3 regions of the Peribacillus sp. NPDC046944 genome follow, and region 1 is predicted to be linked to each of the others. Evidence: riboswitches for the same ligand, from Rfam matches in the RefSeq annotation. Region 1 holds a riboswitch; each other region holds the start of a gene.
What was found. Region 1 has a riboswitch for S-adenosylmethionine ahead of ACQKIC_RS04505 (sugar ABC transporter substrate-binding protein). Riboswitches for the same ligand answer to the same signal wherever they lie in the genome.
Positions count from the first base shown of each region.

Region 2: linked by a shared signal. The riboswitch ahead of ACQKIC_RS11300 (YezD family protein) and the one ahead of ACQKIC_RS04505 (sugar ABC transporter substrate-binding protein) in region 1 are both predicted to bind S-adenosylmethionine.
Region 3: linked by a shared signal. The riboswitch ahead of ACQKIC_RS16975 (methionine ABC transporter ATP-binding protein) and the one ahead of ACQKIC_RS04505 (sugar ABC transporter substrate-binding protein) in region 1 are both predicted to bind S-adenosylmethionine.

Region 1 covers NZ_JBNNML010000002.1:314,070-318,495, reverse strand. The annotation lists gene ACQKIC_RS04515 (ABC transporter permease) at 1-184, opposite strand, end outside; gene ACQKIC_RS04510 (sugar ABC transporter ATP-binding protein) at 186-1,688, opposite strand; gene ACQKIC_RS04505 (sugar ABC transporter substrate-binding protein) at 1,756-2,871, opposite strand; SAM riboswitch class I at 2,985-3,091, opposite strand; gene ACQKIC_RS04500 (GTP-binding protein) at 3,181-4,426, opposite strand, start outside.
Region 2 covers NZ_JBNNML010000005.1:167,099-171,524, forward strand. The annotation lists gene cysC (adenylyl-sulfate kinase) at 1-29, opposite strand, end outside; gene sat (sulfate adenylyltransferase) at 59-1,207, opposite strand; gene ACQKIC_RS11295 (phosphoadenylyl-sulfate reductase) at 1,235-1,939, opposite strand; gene ACQKIC_RS11300 (YezD family protein) at 2,107-2,223, opposite strand; SAM riboswitch class I at 2,392-2,499, opposite strand; gene ssuE (NADPH-dependent FMN reductase) at 2,740-3,276, opposite strand; gene pdxT (pyridoxal 5'-phosphate synthase glutaminase subunit PdxT) at 3,466-4,059, opposite strand; gene pdxS (pyridoxal 5'-phosphate synthase lyase subunit PdxS) at 4,062-4,426, opposite strand, start outside.
Region 3 covers NZ_JBNNML010000010.1:42,600-47,025, reverse strand. The annotation lists gene ACQKIC_RS16990 (PucR family transcriptional regulator) at 53-949, opposite strand; gene ACQKIC_RS16985 (MetQ/NlpA family ABC transporter substrate-binding protein) at 1,084-1,905, opposite strand; gene ACQKIC_RS16980 (methionine ABC transporter permease) at 1,955-2,623, opposite strand; gene ACQKIC_RS16975 (methionine ABC transporter ATP-binding protein) at 2,610-3,626, opposite strand; SAM riboswitch class I at 3,696-3,805, opposite strand; gene ACQKIC_RS16970 (MBL fold metallo-hydrolase) at 4,132-4,426, shown strand, end outside.

The DNA of each region.
Region 1 (4,426 bases):
TGGAACGTAAAATGTTAATAAGATTATTCGTTTGAATGAACGATGGATTTGCAATAGCAAAAACGGCAATCAAGATGATGATCGTCAGAATCGTTCCATATTTATAAAAGAATTCGAACAGATCAACTTTTTTCCTGGCTGGCGTTGTTGGTTTCTCTGTAAGAACCGGAATTGGTGTACTCATCCTATTTGCCCCCTGTTGAGTAGAATAGTAGTTCTTCTTCATTTGTCTTGCTTGTCTCTAGCTCCTTGACCATCCTTCCGTCATATAAAACATAGGTCCTGTTTGTGATTCCTATGATTTCGGCCAATTCGGATGATGCATAAATAATCGCTTTCCCCTTTTGGGCTAACTTTGCGATCAGTTCAAAAATATCCTTCTTGGCCCCGACGTCGACGCCTTTTGTCGGCTCATCGAATATGTATACATCCGCATCAGCCAATAACCACTTTCCGATGGCGATCTTTTGCTGATTGCCCCCTGATAGGTTTTCGACCTTCGCTTCCTCTGAAGGCGTTTTGATCCCAAGAGTGGCTATCAGGTCTTTCGCCTTTATCTTTTCTGCCTGGCGATCGACGAAGCTGAATGCCTTACTGAATTTCCCGACACTTGCAGCAGTCAGGTTCGTAGTAACAGACTCCTGTACGAGAACGCCTTCTTTCCTCCGTTCTTCGGGGACTAGTGCCAAGCCGCTCTTCACAGCATGATGGGGCGTTTTCAGAATAAGCTTCCTTCCATTCAACACAACTTCCCCCGTTATAATGGCCGTATGGCCGAAAAGCGTTTTACAAAGCTCCGTTTTTCCTGCCCCAACAAGACCCGCTAAACCGACTATCTCACCGGCCCTCACATGAAGACTGACATCTTTGACTTTATCGGCATCCGACAGTCGGTTCACTTCAAACATCACCGCACCTATCTCGGCATTCACGACGGGAAACTGTTCTTCCATTGACTTTCCAAGCATTTGCTCAATCACTTCGTTTTGTGTGATATCACTGATTCTACTGCGCCTCACACTCTTCCCATTTCTCATGATTGTAATGTCCTCACACACTTCAAATATCTCGGGTAGACGGTGAGAAATGAAAATAATGCCTACACCACGTTGCTTCAGCTCATTCACAATCCGGAATAGTTCCGTTGTTTCCGTATGGCTTAACGGAGCAGTCGGCTCATCGAGAATCAAGAATTTACATGCGGTTGAAACGGCCCTAGCTATCAAGACCATCTGCTTTTCGGCCAACGTAAGGTCCCTTACCAGTTTTTTCGAAGACACATGGATGTTCATTTCTTCCAAGATTTTCGTCGCTTTTCTATGTAATTCCTTCCACTTGATGATTTGTTTTCTCCCCATGTTCTGTACGGATTCATTCAGCATCACGTTCTCCGCAACCGTTAAATAAGGAATGAGGGCCGTATCCACTTCCTGATACACAATTTGAATGCCAGCTTCCTGTGCCGACTTTGGCGAACGGATATCCTGTACCTGGCCATTTAGGAAAATGTCGCCGGTATAATGGACATGAGCTCCTGATAAGACTTTCATTAGCGTCGATTTCCCTGCTCCATTTGCGCCGACCAATGCATGTGCTGTTCCCGACTGTACTGAAAAATTAACTTCACTAAGCGCTTTTACACCTGGAAACTCAATCGATATCTGTTTCATTTCTAGTTGAATGCCCATGTCCAATCCCTCCCATTAAACAGACACTCTCTTCAACTTGAAAGAGAGTGTCTACTGATTCTGATCGTTACTTCTTATAATGTTCTTTCAATACTTTCATCCAGTCTTCTTCAAATTCCGTTGATACTCCCCAGCCTTGAACAATGCCGGATAGATTGGTCATGTTGACAGCGTCCTTCGATGATTGAAGCTGTTTTTGAGATATCAATGATGCTTCTAAATCATAGGTTTGCGGCGTTTCTTCCCCCGCTAGTTTTTTCGCTAGCAGTCTCATATTCACTGCACCAATCAACTTCGGATCAACCGCTGCGGTATACGACCATGAGCTTCCTTTTGTTTGAATCTCCTGAAGGTCGGCATTGGACACGTCAATACCATAGATTTTCACTTCATCGCGCCCCGCTTCTTTTATCGCACGCGCTGCTCCGATAGCGAATGCATCCCATGTTGCGAAAATTGCGTCTATTTTACCTTTTGGATACTTGTTCAACATCGCCGATACCGCGTTTTGCGTCTGGACCGAAGTATCTGAAGATGCCACTCCGAATCTTTCAATTTCATGAATGCCAGGATTTTCTTTCAGCTTTTCTTGATACACGGCATTTCTTCTCACCATAGGAGGGAAACCATCTACCCAAAGGTATGCAATGTTCGCTTCGCCTTTTTGCTCTTCAATCAATTTGTCAAAAGCAAGAGTTGCCAATGCTTCGTCATCTTGTGAGGTTACTGTTACCCCATCAATTTTCGTTAAATCGCCGATGGAATCGAATGTGACTACGCTTTTCCCTGCATCAACCAACTTTTGTACGTCATTCACTGTCGCTGCATCATCACCATGGGAAATGATATAGCCATCATAGTCTTCCTCCAGAGCCTGAGCGATGGCGTCATGGAATTTAGCCGTATCGCCATTGGCCGTAAAAGTATCTACTTGGAAGCCAAGTGCTTCTCCTTCTTCTTGCGCCCCTGCTAAGTATTGGGCCGTGTGATCATCGCCGCCAATTTTACGAATGACTTTAATTTTAGCTCCCTCGCCTTTCGCAAATCGCTCTGGAACATTTTCAAAAGATACCTTTTCCTCTTTTTTCGCTTCCCCTGTACTTTGTCCCGAAGAACACCCCGTCAAAAGCAACGCCGAAGCGATGACTGAAACGAAAGCTCCTTTTAAAATTGATCTTCCCATTTTAATTCCCCCTATTTTTTACATTATTCTTATCTGTTAGCTCGGCATAAACACAAAATAAAAACCTCTCTAAAATAGAGAGGTTTAATCAGCTGGTTTGCAGACTTATCCCTCTCTTATCTGTCAAAACATTTCTGTTTTGCAGGATTTAGCACCAATTCCTAATTGGAACGGTTGCTGGGCATCGTAGGGCCAGTCCCTCCGCCACTCTTGATAAGAGAATATAATGTGTTACGTTTCGTTATGATAAGTACCACTTTATAGGGATATAGTCATTAAGTCAATAGTTTTTAGAATTTTTTAAATGTTTTATTTTCCTTGCAGTTTCGCCAGGCGTCTTTTCTCGATTTTTTCAAGGCGTTCGAATTGGCGTAGTTTCACTTCGAACAGGGTAATCGGATCACGGTAGACTTCAGGATTTTGTCTCATATGTTCCAATGTAGCCTGCTGTTCTTTGATTTCGGCTTTCGTCTGTTCGATATTTTTTTCAAGGATGGCAAATGGACTGCGGTAGAACAGGGATATGTCACGTTCCAAGGATTTTTCGAACAATCCAAACTGAGTAAGGAATCTGTCACTGATCATATCGGCAACATCCTGGAAGTCTTCATTTTCCAAGAACTTCTTATATCGATTGTACATATTCGCTTTATTTTGCGGAATCGCACCAAATAGCTTCCCGGCTCCCTTAAGAATCAACTGAGATGGGGTCCTTCTTAGTAATATGTTTACATTTTCTATTCGGATGCTGCTTGTCATCCGGTCCGCATCACGGCGCCAGTCATCCAAGACCCGGAAGTCCCCGGCCAGTACAATACGTTCTTCTTTATATAGCTCATTGAAGCCTGCGCTCATCTCATCCATGAACTGTTGGCTTTGCGTGAATTCTAACTCAGATGTAGCAATCCAGTCTTGAAGCGAGCGGAAATACTGCGGCATGATTTTATCGGATATAAATGCCTGGATCCGATCGTTCATTTCCTGATTCAACTGTATATGCACTTGGCTAAAGTCACTATTCTCAGATAATGTTTTAGAGCAATCACGCAGTAATTCAGGAATTCGTGTGGAAAGCTGTTTTTTCACTTCTTCTTTTAATAAGCGATAAGATCTTGTAATGTTTTCGGTTTTTTCTTTTTCCAAATCAGTCAACTGATTCGTAGCGCCATTCAACTTCACTTCCATCTGTTCATTCCAAGAAATCGAATGCTCGCATTTCCGTTCATTCGCTGCCCGTTTTTCTAATAGATAGGATAAAGTTTTACGCGTGAAGGCAAGGAGCTTCTCCGCCCTCATTTCCTTCCAATTGCTATCTTGATAGTTTGCGTGAAGGAAGACGGCTAGATCCTGCAGTTGCTGTTTGCTGTCATAAAGCTTGGAGAAAGCAAATACCTTCGCGTTCGGGAAATAAGCATTCACCTTATCCCATGTTTCATCTTCCATCCTGACTGCCACTTGATCACTATAGATGGTATCCATTTTATTCAGCAAGAAATGAATAGGAAGTTTAGGGGCCATTTGTTGCATTTCCAATAGCAAATCACGTTCACTGCCC
Region 2 (4,426 bases), on a different contig from region 1:
TGCCAAGTTACATTAGTACTTTTACTCATGAGGATCCTCCTTCTAAAACTTACAATAATTAGTTATATACCTCGTTCTTCTTAAGCCCTTCTATCAATACTTCGATTACTTCTTTGCGGCTGAAAGTCGCTGGTGGAATTTCCCCATTCCGTAACATTTCCCTAACCTTCGTCCCAGAGAGGATGACGTGATCTTCTTTACCATGCGGACATGTTTTTGCAGAAGCCATATTCCCACATGTTTTACAATAGAAGCTATGTTCAAAGAATAATAATGTTATCCCTAACTCATCAGAAGTGAAGTTCCCGAAGATTTTTTGTGCGTCATACGTACCGTAATAATCGCCCACACCTGCATGGTCGCGTCCGACAATGAAGTGAGTACAACCGTAGTTTTTACGAACCATTGCATGAAAAATCGCTTCTCTAGGTCCTGCATATCGCATGGCTGCTGGGAATACCGCAAGTGAGACACGGTCCTTTGGATAATACTTTTCAAGTAATACTTTATAGCTTTCCATCCGAACGTCAGCAGGAATGTCATCGGACTTCGTGGCACCAACTAATGGGTTTAAGAATAATCCATCCACTATCTCCAATGCTGTTTTTTGAATATATTCATGGGCACGGTGAACGGGGTTTCTTGTTTGGAAACCGACAACCGTTTTCCACCCTTTTTCTTCAAATGTTTTTCGGGTATCAACTGGGTCTAAATAATGATCCTCGAATAATGGACGCTCGATCCGTTTAATAAGCTTGATTTTACCACCTACATATACATCGCCACGATTATATAGATTTTTTACACCTGGGTGATTCTCTTCATCCGTTTGATAAACTAAAGTTGCCTCCACTTGCTTATCAGGTGTAAATATATCGGAAACGGCAAGGACTCCATAAGTTTGGCCCTCATGAGTTAACTTTACTTCTTCTCCGATTGTAAGAGCGTTTGCCACATCAGCGGAAAGTGGTAATGTAATAGGAATACTCCAGACATGCCCGCTGCTAAGCCTCATATCCTTTACTACTGTTTGATAGTCTTCTTTTGAAAAGAATCCCTCAATGGGGCTGTATGCTCCAGTCCCTATAAGTTCCAAGTCGCTTAATGAGATTTCATCAATTTCAACGGATTGTTCTATTTTAGTTAAATCATAGTCTGGTTCAAAGCGATTGATTAATGTTCCTCCGTGCGGCAAGCTAATGGTCATGCTGATTTCCCCCTGAATTTTTTATAATTATGATAAATGTAATCCGCATTCTGTTTTTTGGGCACCTTGCCATCGTCCTGAACGAAGATCATCAGCATTAATGGCAGGTGCTGTACATGTTTTACAGCCAATACTTGGATATCCATTATCATGAAGTACATTATATGGTAAGCCATTTTTATGCGCATAACGCCATACATCTTTCCATGTCCAATGAATGAGCGGACAAATTTTGATAGATTTGAATTTGTTGTCCTTGTTTATATATTCAGTCAATGCACGGGTTTCCGATTGCTCCCTGCGCAGTCCCGAGAGCCAAGCCGTCGCTGTTGATAATACTTCAGTGAGCGGCGTAATTTTGCGGATGTTACAGCATTGATTTGAGTCATGAAGCCATAATTCATCACCAAATTCAGCGGCTTGTTCTTCCAATGTCATTTCCGGTTTCTTCATTACAATGGAAAGCCGTGGGTAACGATTTTTCACTTGTTCGATTAATTGGTAAGTCTCAGCGAAATGAACATCCGTATCCAAGAATACGATTTTGGCGGAAGGATTAACCTTTGCCAGCAAATCTGTCAGTACAATTCCTTCAATCCCAAAACTACAGGCATAAATGAGTTTATCTCCGTACTCTGAATTTGCCCATTCCAATACTTCTAAAGCGCCTTTTGTATCGCTATCTTCCGGGAACGAAGGTAATGTTGCTGTATCAATATTTTCATAGTCCACTAGCTCTGCCAACTCTATACCCCCTTTTAAGAATCACCCTATGGTACAGCAGATATCTTTGAAAGCCTTTGAAACACCATTTCTTATAATGAAAAAGGCGGCTTTAACCAATAGTTTCCTATTTATATCAGCTAAATCCACCTCTAGTTTTCTAGTCAGCAGTCCATTTATTTAATTCTCAATTTTTCGTTTCTTTCCATTTGTATAACCTTACCGTCCTGAACGATAAGGGTTATGGATCCATATTTCATAGTTTTTAGCATTTCTTGCAGCCTTTCAAATATTTCCCCCAGCTGATTTTCCTTTTCCAAGGCTATTCCTCCTTTAAGAAAACTCGTCGACTAGCTTGTCGTAAGATGATCAGCTTGTAAATGAATTCCCCCAAATTAATAAAATCAATCAGAAAAATCCTTCCATGCCAAGATGGAAAGATTGATAAGGTAATCTTATTTACCTTATCTTCCAAAATGATGACATTTTGTTGGATGTAGCACCTTGCATTCATGATGCAGGTTGCTGGACTTCAAAGGGCCAAATCCCTCCGTCGCTCTTGATAAGTTTTATTATTTTAAATATTAACACATATCAAATCATTGTCAATGGAGTTTTCATATAAATTAACTTGGTTTAATATTTTGGTTTAACTTCAATTATTATACACAAATAGTTCAAGTTTGTTACAGTGATTTGTTAAGCCAGTAAAAAAGGTTCATTCATCCTGAACAAGCTTGAATAAACCTTTAAAGTAGCCTATAACTTAACTCGTTGATGGGAAGGGTCAAGATAAAAAGAAGAAATCATCAATTTCTTCTTTTTTGTATGGCTTCTACAAATTCCTTTACTTGACTCTTTGTACGATCAAGTAATTCCATTTCCTTAATCGGATGTTTTGGATTCTGCTTATCGATTTCTTTATCCACAAAGTATAACCCCTGCATCGGTTCCCCTTTTAATATTGATATAAGAGGTTTCAGCGCATAATCTATAGCCAATAAATGCCTGTTGCTTCCCCCAACCATTATGGGCAAAACTGGCTTATCCTTAAACGCGCCCTCGGGTAATAAATCAATTAGAGCTTTCAACACTCCTGTATAAGATGCCTTATAGACAGGTGAACCAATAATGATACCAGTAGCTTGCTTAATCTTTTCTGAAAGTCTTAGAATATCCTCGCTATCATAACGACCTTGGAATAAGTCGTTTGCAGAAAACTCGGTAATAGAATGATAGTCCGTTGTAAATCCTTCTTTTTCCACCAACGTTTGGATATATTTTAATGAAATATCTGTTCTTGATGGTATAGCAGGGCTGCCTGATAAAATTATAATTTCGCTCATATATATTCCTCCTGTATGTAAAATCTGCAAAGGATCTGGGTCCTTTCCAGTTAAGCAACTTCAATTAATTATCTTAATTATCAGAAAAATAAAAGTCAAGTAACTTGATTGGAATTTATATTTTTGAAACACTAATAAGAATTGTATTATGCCATTGACTAAAAATCCTGCCCCGTTAGGGCAGGATTTTTAAAGCTTTTCAACTCTATTGATTGAGTCTTTCACCATTTTTAAAAAAAGTTGTATAAATCGTTGATCACCGGTCAGTTCTGGATGAAACGAACTGACAAGAACCTGTTCTTGTCTAGCCGCCACTACTTTCCCGTCATAACTTGCTAATATCTCCACATCTTCACCTACGCCAACGGCAAAAGGTGCTCTGATAAAGACACCCATGAAAGGTTCTTCCATTCCTTGAACTATAAGGGGTGCTTGAAAACTTTCCCTCTGACGACCAAAACCATTTCTATTCACTGTAATATTGATAAAACCAAGATGGGGATGTTCCAAACTAACCATTTCCTTTGCCACTAATACCATCCCTGCGCAAGTACCGAAAATCGGTTTTTTTTGTTCGAAAAATGCCGTAATCGGCTCCATGAAACCATAATGGTCCATTAGTTTTCTCATAGTGGTGCTTTCTCCACCCGGAATGATTAGGCCATCGATATCCTTTAACTGTTCTGGGTTCTTAACTAATATCGCATGCTCACTGGCTTCCTTGATTTGGTTCATATGTTCATCTACAGCACCCTGCAAACCTAAAACACCTATGGTTACCATGTTTACCATCCACGCTCCTGCATTCTCTCAGCTGGGGCCAACTTAGAAATATCAATTCCTTTCATCGCGCTTCCCAATTCTTTAGACAACTTGCCTATTAAATCATAATCGGTGAAGTATGTAGTTGCTTGTACGATGGCAGCAGCGAATCTATCGGGATTTTCCGATTTGAAGATTCCTGAGCCCACAAATACACCGTCTGCCCCAAGTTCCATCATCAGGGCGGCATCTGCAGGAGTCGCAATTCCACCTGCTGCAAAGTTTACTACAGGTAATTTCCCTGTGCGCCGGATTTCCTTCAGAACTTCATAAGAAGCACCAATATTTTTTGCTTCAGTCATTAATTCATCCTCGCTCAGCATGCATA
Region 3 (4,426 bases), on a different contig from region 1:
TCTACTCTATCAATGCTGAAATAAATATGGGCACACTGCACAAAAGGGATAATTATCCTTTTTTCTCATTTAAGAGAATGAGGAGGTAGGCAGCCAAAGCATGCGGGAAATTCCGTACATCCAGTCCTGTTTTTTCAGCGAATTTATCTATCCTGTATTGCAGGCTGTTCCGATGGATATAAAGTTGTTTAGCTGCCGATGAGGCGTTGGAATTACATTCGATATACGTTTTAACCGTTTTGATCAATTCATGATCCTGCCGCGTCTTGCCAAGCAATTCATTGATGTACCATCTTTTATCCATGTCAGTACAGGCATTCATGAGTGCGTAGGGGATAATATTGGGTAATTCCGTCACCTTAACATCGGATAGATGGAGCAAAGAAAGTGTGAAACATTTTCTCTCTTGTATCAGATGGTGATGAAGGTCCGCATCGACAGGGTGAAATCGACCGGCATAGACCCTGATCTTTACGTAAAAGTCACTCTCGAGTGTGGATGAGATGGCGAGAAAATCATGCGTCGATAAGGGTTCATCCATGTCTGATTCAATTAAGGTTCCCGCCGTTTCATTCTCCCAGACCAGGATGGAATCGGATGGTACGAATGAGAGAATCGCTTCCTCGAAATGATCGTGTGAAAAATCCCCATGGGCAAGGTTAAAGTAGGTGAACCGGACATTCTCCCAGTTCGTTAGGGGCTGGGAGGCACGCGGCCCAAATAAAAAATCATTCCAAGTAGTTTGGGTAGTGGAGGTGTTTGGACTTTGGAGTGATGGAGTGTCAAAGAGTAGCGTAAGCAAACGGATTTCCTCCGCCGATATGTCTGAGCGGGGAATGCCAATTGTATGGCCGAATGGATCTTCCAACCAGAAATATGCCGAGATGTCCTGTGCATCCTTTTTATCTGAAAGGGAGTTTGGGAATGTATGTTTAAGCTTATTAAGCATCATGTTCACCTTCTTTCCATTCCATTATATCCAAAAAGGGCAAAGCGGAAAAGAAAACAATGACTGCGTTCATAGGTATTGTTAATCAGTAAAGGCCTGCCCCAGACAGGAGCAGACCCATACTTGCTGTTTCCTTATTTCATCCAATCGGGTTTACCGAAGCCTTGGAACTTGTCATCAATCACCTTTTCGAATTCGGCACTTTCTACAACTGATTTGATATCTTTTGCAAATTGGGCGTCTTTATCCTTAGTGTTTACAGCCACGACATTGCGATACGTATCTGGCATGTTTTCTAATGCAAGAGCATCTTGAAGGTCCATTTTGGCGGCAATCGCAAAATTACCAGGAACGGCCGATAGGTCAACACTGTCCGTTGCACGAGGTAATTGTGCCGATTCCAGTGGTTCGAATTGAATGTTCTTCGGATTCTTTGTTACATCTTTCTCAGATATTCTTAATGGGTCAACATCCGGATCCACTTCAATCAGGCCCTCATCCAATAAAACTTTAAGTGCACGGGAGAGGTTGACTGGGTCATTGGGAACGGCGATGGTCGCACCATTTTTAATATCGGCCAATGATTTGTATTCCGTGGAGTAAATGCCCATCGGTGCCGTTGGAACAATAATAAGGTCAGAGAGCTCTAAGTCATGTTCCTTTGAAAAATTATCCATATACACTTTATGCTGAAAGAGGTTGGCATCGATCGAACCATTACCAAGTGATTTATTCGGCTGGATATAATCACTGAATTCGACGATGTCCACTTTGTAGCCAAGGTCTTCAAGTCCGGGTTGTATGGCCTCTATGACCATGTCGGCATAAGGGCCAGTCGTTGCCCCAATTTTTAATTCTTTTTTGTCCTCCGTTTTAGTTGTCGCATCGTCATTTCCGCAAGCTGACAACCCAAGGGCTAATGCACATATAGATAATAATGAAGTGATTTTTTTCATGAAAAATTCCTCCTTGTTTAATGTAGTGTCATCGTTAACATTATGAATCTTATCGTTTGTTTACATAGTGAGAGGCCTTATCGCCTATCATTTGGATGATTTGGACAAGACAGATCAGAACGACCACCGTTGTGATCATGATCGTGTTGTCATAACGGTAATAGCCGAAACGAATCGCGAGGTCACCGATTCCTCCTCCGCCGATTGTTCCTGCCATAGCCGAGAAGCCGATGAGTGATATCGTCGTTAATGTCACGCCTTGGATGATTCCAGGCCTTGCTTCAGGAAGAAGCACATCCTTGATGATCATCCATGGGGAAGCGCCCACTGCAATGGCGGCTTCGATCACTCCCTTATCTATTTCCCTCAATGCAGATTCTACGATCCTAGCGAAAAAAGGAATGGCGGAGACTGATAGGGAAACGGAAGCCGCTAGCGGTCCAATTGTTGACCCGGTAAGGAATTCGGTTAAAGGAAGCAAAGCGACTAAAAGAATGATAAACGGAATCGAGCGGACTAGATTAACCACGAAACCGAGGGATCGATTCAACGTGATATTTTCAAAGAACAAATTCCTGGTCGTCGTAAACAGCAACACTCCTAGAGGCAGTCCAATCAGGAGGGCAACCGCAAGGGAAATTCCGACCATATAAATCGTTTCCAGAAAGGCTTTATTAAGGTCAGGCAAAATATTGATGATGGAATCAAGCAGTGACATGCTTTAACACCTCCACAGATTGGGTCCGGCTTCTTATGTATTCAAGGGCTACTTGCACTTCTTCAAGCTCACCAATCAATTCGATGATCAAGATTCCTAGAGGAAGATCCTGGATATATTCAATTTTCCCGTGCAGGATATTCCCTCTGACAGAATAGTTTTGTAGAGTATCCGAGAGAATCGATTCACCAGCGGTTTGCCCTTCAAATTGTATTTTGATAATCGTTCCTTTGTTTTCCCTAATAAGGTGGGGAGGAAGTTCAAAATCCAACACGCTACTGATGAACTGCTTAGTCAGTTCTTGTTTGGGTTGTGAAAATATTTCATAAACAGGGCCATCTTCAATAATTCGTCCATCTTGCATGACGGAGACACGATGGCACAGTTCCTTGACCACTTCCATTTCATGGGTGATCAACACGATGGTGATGCCCAGTTCTTTATTGATCTTTTTCAACAACTGTAAGATCGACTTCGTAGTGGTTGGATCAAGGGCTGATGTCGCTTCATCACATAATAGGACGGTAGGGTCATTCGCTAAGGCCCGTGCAATGCCTACCCGCTGTTTTTGTCCGCCACTGAGTTGAGCCGGATAAACATCTTTTTTATCCCGAAGGCCAACGATATCCAAAAGTTCCAGAACGCGGTTAGTAATGACCTCCTTTGGTTGATGGGCGGCTTTCAAGGCGAAGGAGATATTGTCAAAAACCGTTTTGGAACTGACTAGGGAAAAATGCTGAAATATCATGCCGATTTTCTGGCGTTGTTTGCGAAGCTCCTGGCTTGATAAGGTTGTTAAGTCGACGCCATCGATGATGATGCTACCATTGGTCGGACGCTCAAGAAGATTCAGACAGCGAATCAATGAACTCTTTCCCGCGCCGCTATACCCGACAATCCCATAAACCTCTCCCGTTTGAATGGTTAAAGATACATTATCCACTCCGATAACTCGGGTATTCTTCGAGATATATTCCTTTCGAACTGAACGAATTTCAATCATGATGCTATCCTCCTTATACATAAAAAAGCTACCTCTATCATTCAGAAAGAGGCAGCGAAATTATATCCCGTCTTATCTTTCAGAATGGTATTTCATTCTGCAGGAAGGGGCACCATTCCCGATGTGGGGCGGTTGCCGGACGTCATAGGGCCTGGTCCCTCAGTCACTCTTGATAAGTTAATTACTATTTTAGTATTTTATTATTTTTTTAATATAATCTATATTATTTGTTAAATACAGTAATGTCAATTATTTTTTGAATTTTATCAAGATTATGAATCAAACGATCTACTTGCCCAGATTATAGTGGCCATTTGCTAAGTTACACGGAACGTCCCGGATCTTACATGGCCTGTCTGCGTAAGAATATGGACTTTGATCACTCCCATCATTAGAAAAAATATTATACTTGTAAAAAGTATGGAGAGATAATACATTTATTGTAAGTAAATTAGAAAATAAAGGATGATGAGTTTTTCCAAAAAAATGATTGGGGTGGAAAGTCATGCTGGAAATGAAAACGATAAACGATGTGGTTTGCGTAAAAGGGACACCGGAAGGAAACAAATCAGGCATGAGCGTGAATGTGTTCTTAACCGATGGCATGTTAGTTGATACGGGGGCAAAAATCTTGTTGAAGGAACTTACTCCATTCTTTGAAACCGCTGATTACGATATGGTTGCGCTGACGCATTATCATGAGGACCATACGGGTGGGGCCGCATGGATACAGGAACATAGGAACGTTCCCATCTATATTCATCCGATGTCCCTCGATATTTGTGCAAAGGATGCAGAAT